2 regions of the Cupriavidus sp. C2SS-8b genome follow, and region 2 is predicted to be linked to the other one. Evidence: riboswitches for the same ligand, from Rfam matches in the RefSeq annotation. Region 2 holds a riboswitch; the other holds the start of a gene.
The links. Region 2 has a riboswitch for glycine ahead of ACIGJB_RS24735 (D-amino acid dehydrogenase). Riboswitches for the same ligand answer to the same signal wherever they lie in the genome.

Region 1: it holds a riboswitch for glycine, as region 2 does, so the genes downstream of both, gcvT (glycine cleavage system aminomethyltransferase GcvT) here and ACIGJB_RS24735 (D-amino acid dehydrogenase) in region 2, are expected to answer to the same signal.

What each region holds. Positions count from the first base shown of each region.
Region 1 is NZ_CP172716.1:3,491,848-3,495,253, reverse strand. Features, by position in the region: gene gcvH (glycine cleavage system protein GcvH) at 1-377, opposite strand, end outside; gene gcvT (glycine cleavage system aminomethyltransferase GcvT) at 482-1,609, opposite strand; glycine riboswitch at 1,707-1,835, opposite strand; glycine riboswitch at 1,857-1,945, opposite strand; gene ACIGJB_RS16295 (glycine zipper 2TM domain-containing protein) at 2,027-2,263, opposite strand; gene ACIGJB_RS16290 (UvrD-helicase domain-containing protein) at 2,544-3,406, shown strand, end outside.
Region 2 is NZ_CP172717.1:1,704,719-1,708,124, forward strand. Features, by position in the region: gene ACIGJB_RS24730 (hypothetical protein) at 1-160, shown strand, start outside; gene ACIGJB_RS24735 (D-amino acid dehydrogenase) at 167-1,417, opposite strand; glycine riboswitch at 1,562-1,661, opposite strand; gene gdhA (NADP-specific glutamate dehydrogenase) at 2,160-3,406, opposite strand, start outside.

The sequences.
Region 1 (3,406 bases), on a different replicon from region 2:
GCGCCGACGCTGGCCTTGTAGGCGTCGGCCGACATCAGGCCGTTGACGTCGTCGCTGTTGGCCGGCTTGATTTTGAACAGCCACGCGTCGAAGGCGTCGGCGTTCACGCTTTCCGGCGCGGCCGTGGCGGCCTCGTTGACGGCGATGATTTCGCCGGCCACCGGGGCGTAGATGTCGGAAGCGGCCTTCACCGATTCCACCACGGCGAGCGCGTCGCCGGCGCCGACCGACTTGCCCACTTCAGGCAGTTCCAGGAAGACGATATCGCCCAGCGCGTCCTGCGCATGGTCGGTGATGCCGATGGTCAGGGTGCCGTCGGCTTCGACGCGCACCCACTCGTGCGACTCGGTGTATTTCAGGTCAGCGGGGAAATTCATGAGGGTTCTCCGGATTCAGATTTGTTCTTGGTTCAGGCGCCTGCCATCGGTCGATGGGGCAGGCGCGATGGGCGACCGTTGTGGTGGGCCGGGGCGTTGCCGCCTCAGCTCACGAGTGCCTTGCCATTACGCACAAACGGCAGTTTAACCACAGTCGCCGCGAGTTTGCGGTCGCGGATCTCCACCTGCACGGTGTCGCCCACCGCCACGCCCATCGGCAGGCGTGCGAAAGCGATCGACTGCGACAGGGACGGGCTGAAGGTGCCGCTGGTGATTTCGCCATCACCGGCAGCGGTGATGACCTTCTGGTGCGCGCGCAGCACGCCGCCCTTGTCACGCAGGATCAGGCCGAGGAACTGCTGGCGCTGGCCGGCGGCGGCGAGCGCCGCCTTGCCGGTGAAATCTCGCTCGCTCAGCAGATCCACGGTCCACGCCAGGCCTGCGTCGAGCGGCGAGGTGTGGATATCCATGTCCTGGCCGTACAGGTTCATGCCGGCTTCCAGGCGCAGGGTGTCGCGCGCGCCGAGTCCGGCGGGGCGCACGCCGGCCGCGTCGAGCTTTTCCCATACGGCGGCAACGTTTTCGGCGGGCACCACGAGTTCAAAACCGTCTTCACCGGTGTAGCCGGTGCGCGCGACCATGATCTCGCCGATGGCAGGGTCCTGGACCACGATGGCGTTGAAGGGCTTGAGGGCGTCGGACGGCTGGGTGGACGGGAAAGCGCTCCACACCTTGGCGCGGGCATTGGGGCCTTGCACGGCGACGATGGCGAACGGCAGCGTGCCGGCGGGTGCTACGTCGTCACGGCGCGGGGTGATGGTCACGCCGCTGCCGGTTGCGTCATTGCGCGCGCGGATCCATTCGATATCGCCGAGCGCGGTGCTGGCGTTGACCACGAGGCGGAAGCGGTCCTCGGCGAAAAAATAGACGATCAGGTCATCGATCACGCCGCCTTTCTCGTCGAGCATGCAGGAGTACAGCGCCTTGCCGGCCGTCTGCAGCTTGTCGACGTTGTTGGCCAGCAGGCCGCGCAGGAAGGTGCGGGTGTTCGGACCGGCGAGGTCGACGACGCACATATGCGACACGTCGAACATGCCCGCGTCGGTGCGCACGGCGTGGTGTTCCTCGATCTGGGAGCCGTAGTTGACCGGCATGTCCCAGCCGCCGAAGTCGACCATGCGGGCGCCGAGGGCGCGGTGGATGGCGTTGAGGGGCGTGGCCTGGAGCGTCATGGGAATCCTCGGGGGCAATCTCGGTTTCGAAAACGAAAAAAGGGTCATCCGCCGCAACGCTTGCTTCGCTCGAATAGCGTCGCAATCCGCTGCGGCGGATGACCCCTCTGTCCTCGATACCTGAGAGATTACGAGGTGGCCCCGCTTAGCAGGTCCGACCCTCGCGCGCCCCTTCGGTGGACACGCTCGCCATGGCTGGCGGGTGCCGCTCTCCAGAGTGCGGCATGCATCGTGTGCATGTTGCATGCCGATCCGAACGGTCCATGGTGCCTGAGAGTTTTCGGGTGATACCCCTTCGGCGGCGCAATGCAATGCGCGCTCTCCCGGTCGGATGCGCGCAATGTACGGGAGGGTCCTGCCTTTGTCAACGCGGCAGGCCCGCCCGTTATCGCCTCAAGCGATTGCCGTCAGCGCCGGTTAGCGGTGATGGTGGTTGTCGTCCGTCACGACGTTACCGACCACGCCGCCGAGTGCTGCGCCGCCGAGCGTACCGACCGCACTACCGTTGGTGAGCACGGCACCCCCTACGCCACCGGCCGCGGCGCCGATGGCGGTATTACGTTGCTTAGGCGTCATATCGGAACAGCCGCCCGCCAGGGCAGCTACCGCAACGCCGACCAGTGTCGCCTTGCCAAGGGCTCGTAGAGTTCTCATGATTGGCTCCGGAAGTGACTTCAATGGGCTCGGGGCAGATCGGAATCCATCCCGCCATACTGATTAGAAGCCGCGATATGCCGCAGGTTTTGGGACTTACCAAGCGTTACTTCCGTAACATCCGCGGCAAGAAAATAGCGACTTCCGCTGACAGAACGCCCGCTGACGGGCGTGTTAACATGGCGCGGCTTCGCGCCGGCCCCCGGCATGCTGCGGCATGTTGCGTACCAGGCGCCTCCGCCGCCCCCCCCCGACGCACCTCCAGCCAGACATCCCACGCATGACCCACGGCCTGAACGCTGCCCAATCCGAAGCCGTCCGCTATCTGGACGGGCCCTGCCTTGTCCTTGCCGGCGCGGGTTCGGGCAAGACCCGCGTGATCACGCAGAAGATCGCGCACCTGATCGAAGACAAGGGCTTCGAGCCGCGCCATATCGCCGCCGTCACGTTTACGAACAAGGCGGCCAAGGAGATGCAGGAGCGCATCGGCAAGCTGATGGAGGGCAAGACCTCGCGCGAGGGCAAGCGCTTGCCGCTCAAGCAGCTCACGGTGTGCACGTTCCACTCGCTCGGCGTGCAGATCCTGCGCCTGGAGGCCGAGCATGTGGGCCTGAAGCCGCAGTTCTCGATCATGGATTCGGACGATTGCTTCGGCCTGATCCAGGAGCAGCTCGGCACCACCGACAAGAAGCTGATCCGTGGCGTGCAGAGCACCATCTCGCTGTGGAAGAACGGCATGGTTGACCCGGAAGCCGCCATCGCGCAGGCCGCCAACGCCGACGAGCACCAGGCGGCGCTGGTCTACCGCAATTACGTGGCTACGCTGAACGCCTATCAGGCGGTGGATTTCGACGACCTGATCCGCCTGCCCGCCGAACTCTTCGCGCGCAATGAGACAGTGCAGCTCAAGTGGCAGAACCGCCTGCGCTATTTCCTGGTCGATGAATACCAGGACACCAACGCGTGCCAGTACCAGCTGCTCAAGCTGCTGGCGGGCGGCTCGCACCTGCGCGCGCCGGCGTTCACGGCGGTGGGCGACGACGACCAGGCCATCTACGGCTGGCGCGGCGCCACGCTGGACAACCTGCGCCTGCTGCAGACCGATTTCCCGGACCTCAAGGTCGTCAAGCTCGAGCAGAACTA
Region 2 (3,406 bases):
GCCCGGGAGAAAGTGGAACATAATCCTCTTTCCGGCCACTTTCCAGGCAAAAGGGCGCGCGGCTGCGGCCATCGGCATCAGCCGCGCGGCGTTCTACAAGAAGCTGGTGGCGCACCGCGCGGCCGGGCGCATGGCGCCGGCCGGGGCGGCGGAGGACTGAGCGAACTCAGTGAACCGGATGGCTTGCGGCGATGGTGTGACTGATCATCGCGGCCGTGGCGGCAGAGAGCGTCCAGCCCAGGTGTCCGTGTCCCGTGTTGTAGAACACGCGCGTGGCGCGGCCGCGCGCGACCCGCGGCATCATGTCGGGCATCATCGGCCGCAGGCCCGCCCATGGCACCGCACGCGAAGTCTCGATATCGAAATTGCGCCGCACCCATGACACCAGCGGTGCGATGCGGTCCGCCCGGATATCGCGGTTCTCACCGTTGAATTCCGCGGTGCCGGCCACGCGGAAACGGTCCGCGCCCAGCCGGCTGGTCACGATCTTGGCGCTCTCGTCGAGCAGGCTCACGTACGGCGCGTTCTCCACGCTGCGCGCGTCATCGAGATGCACGGTGATCGAATAGCCCTTGACCGGATAGACGTTGATCCGGTCGCCCAGCATCGCCGCGATATGGCGGCTGCCTACGCCGGCGCAGACCACCGCGGCGGTTCCCTTGATCTCGCGTTCGCCGCCATCCTGCCCCGAAGCGATGGCGGCTTCCGATGCGCCCAGGCGCATCGTCACGCCGTCCGGGCGCAGGTCCACGGCCTTCACGTCGACGCCCTGCAGGAACGTCACGCCAAGCCGTTCGCATGCGCGCGCCAGGCCGCGCGTAAACTTGTGGATGTCGCCAGTGGAATCGGACGGCGTGAAGTAGCCGCCGTAGTAATGGCCTTGCAGCGTCGGCTCGATCGAGCGGATCTCTTCCGGCGTGACGGCGTAGCGCTCCAGGCCGCCTTGCACCAGCATCTGGTTGGTGCGGCCCGCGGCCTCGAAGCTGGGGCGGTCGTGATAGAAGTGCAGGATGCCGCGGCGCTCCAGATTGAAATCGATCTGCTCGCGCTCGGCCATGTCGAACAGGTGCTGGCGCGCGGCGATGGCCAGGCGCGTGGTCGCGATGGTATTGGCGCGGTAGTTGCGGAGGTTGCCGACGAATTCACCGAGCCACGAATACTTGTGCCACGACGGACGCGGATTGAGCAGCAGCGGCGCGTCGCGCCGCATCATCCATTTGAAGCCCTTGAGCAGCGTGCCGGCGTTGTTCCAGACCTCCGCGTTGCAGGCGGAAAGCTGCCCGCCGTTGGCGAACGAGGTTTCCATTGCCGGATAGTGGTGACGGTCCAGCACGGTGACGCGATAGCCTTGTTTCGCGAGGGTATAGGCGGTCGTGACGCCGGTAATGCCGGCGCCGATAACGAGCATGTGAGACATGACAGATTGTCCGAAGCAAGGATGAAATTGACCGTTGCCGGTCCCCTGCCCCATCTGTCCGTGGTACCTGAGAGCTTGGACATGGCCGATGACCATGCCGTCCCCTTCGGTGGGCGCCGTAGCGCCTCTCTCCAGATCTGTACTTGCGACGCCACAGTCCTCGGTGCCTGAGAGTTTCCGGGGCGGTTGCTCCGTCGGCGCCGGACCCGCCAGGCGGCGAGCCGGTCTCTCCTGCGATGTCGCACGACGCCGGAGGGTGTCCGGAGCCGCTTGTTTTTGACAGGCGTGGGCCTGTCGATGGGCGATGATAACTTGAAGGCTTGGGGGGTGGTGAGTCGGGTTATCCCCCACATTGGATTTTTGTGATGGCTGCCGACTAGTTAGTGAGCTGCGCAGCAGCCGAAGGCGATGATGCGATATCGCGGGCAGTGTCGGGCCACGGACAGGTTCGGGGCTGGTTCAATCATTGCCGGAGAGCCTGCATACGGTCGCGCTCCACGCGGCAGGCAGCCGGGCAGTCTCTGAAGCGAATACCCGTACGAAATTCTTCGCACACTACGATCAATATTCGCCCGTTAGGGCAAGTAAACGCGTTCTTTGGTTACTTTCTGTCGCTCGGACAGAAAGTGACTCGCCGGCTACGCCGGCGAAACAGCCGCGCCCGCCAAGAGCGTACCACCCGGTCATAACCAAAGAACTCCGCCGGCCACGCCGTAAGGAAAGCGCCGGGGAACGCCAAGCTTCAAATCACCCCTTGCGCCAGCATCGCATCCGCCACCTTCACAAACCCCGCGATATTCGCGCCTTCCACGTAGTTCACATAGCCTCCGTCCTTCTGGCCATGATGAATACAGTTCTGGTGGATATCCTTCATGATCGCGTGCAGCTTCTCATCGACCTCGGCGTGGTGCCACGACAGCCGCATGGCGTTCTGCGACATTTCCAGACCCGATGTGGCCACGCCGCCGGCGTTGCTGGCCTTGCCCGGTGCATAGAGGATCTTCGCGTCGACGAAGCGATCCACGGCCTCCAGCGTGGAAGGCATGTTGGCGCCTTCCGCCACGCAGATCACGCCATTGCCGAGCAGCGTTTCAGCGTCGTTGCCGTCGAGTTCGTTCTGCGTCGCGCATGGCAGCGCCACATCGGCAGGCACGTGCCACGGCGTGCGGCCAGCCTCGAACTTCATATTGTGGCGCGCGGCGAAATCGGACAAGCGGCCACGCTCTTCGTTCTTGAACGCCATGACTTCGGCCAACTGCTCGGTGGTCATGCCCTGCGGGTAATGCAGCACGCCGCCGGAGTCCGACAGCGTCAGCACCTTCGCACCCAGTTCGATGGCCTTTTCGGCGCCGTACTGCGCAACATTGCCCGAACCGGAAATCAGCACACGCAGGCCGTCGAACCCCATGCCGCGGCGGTGGAGCATTTCCTGCGCGAAGTACACCGTGCCATAGCCGGTGGCTTCCGGACGCATCAGGCTGCCGCCGTACGCCAGGCCCTTGCCCGTGAACACGCAGGCGGACTGGTTCGATAACTTCTTCATCATGCCGGCCATGAAGCCAACTTCGCGCGCGCCCACGCCGATGTCGCCAGCAGGGATGTCGGTGTCCGGCCCCAGGTGGCGGAACAGCTCGGTCACCAGAGCCTGGCAGAAGCGCATCACCTCGGCATCCGACTTGCCCTTCGGGTCGAAGTCGGAACCGCCCTTGCCACCGCCCATCGGCAGCGTGGTCAGCGCGTTCTTGAAGGTCTGCTCGAAGCCGAGGAACTTCAGCACCGACAGGTTTACCGTCGGGTGAAAGCGCATGCCGCCCTTGAACGGGCCGATGGCCGAGCTGTGCTGCACGCGGAACGCGCGGTTGACCTGCACGCGGTTCTGGTCGTCGGTCCACGCCACGCGGAACTGGATCACGCGCTCGGGTTCGACCAGGCGCTCGAGCAGCGCCTGGTCGGCATAGCGCGGATGACGCTCGACAAACGGCCAAAGCG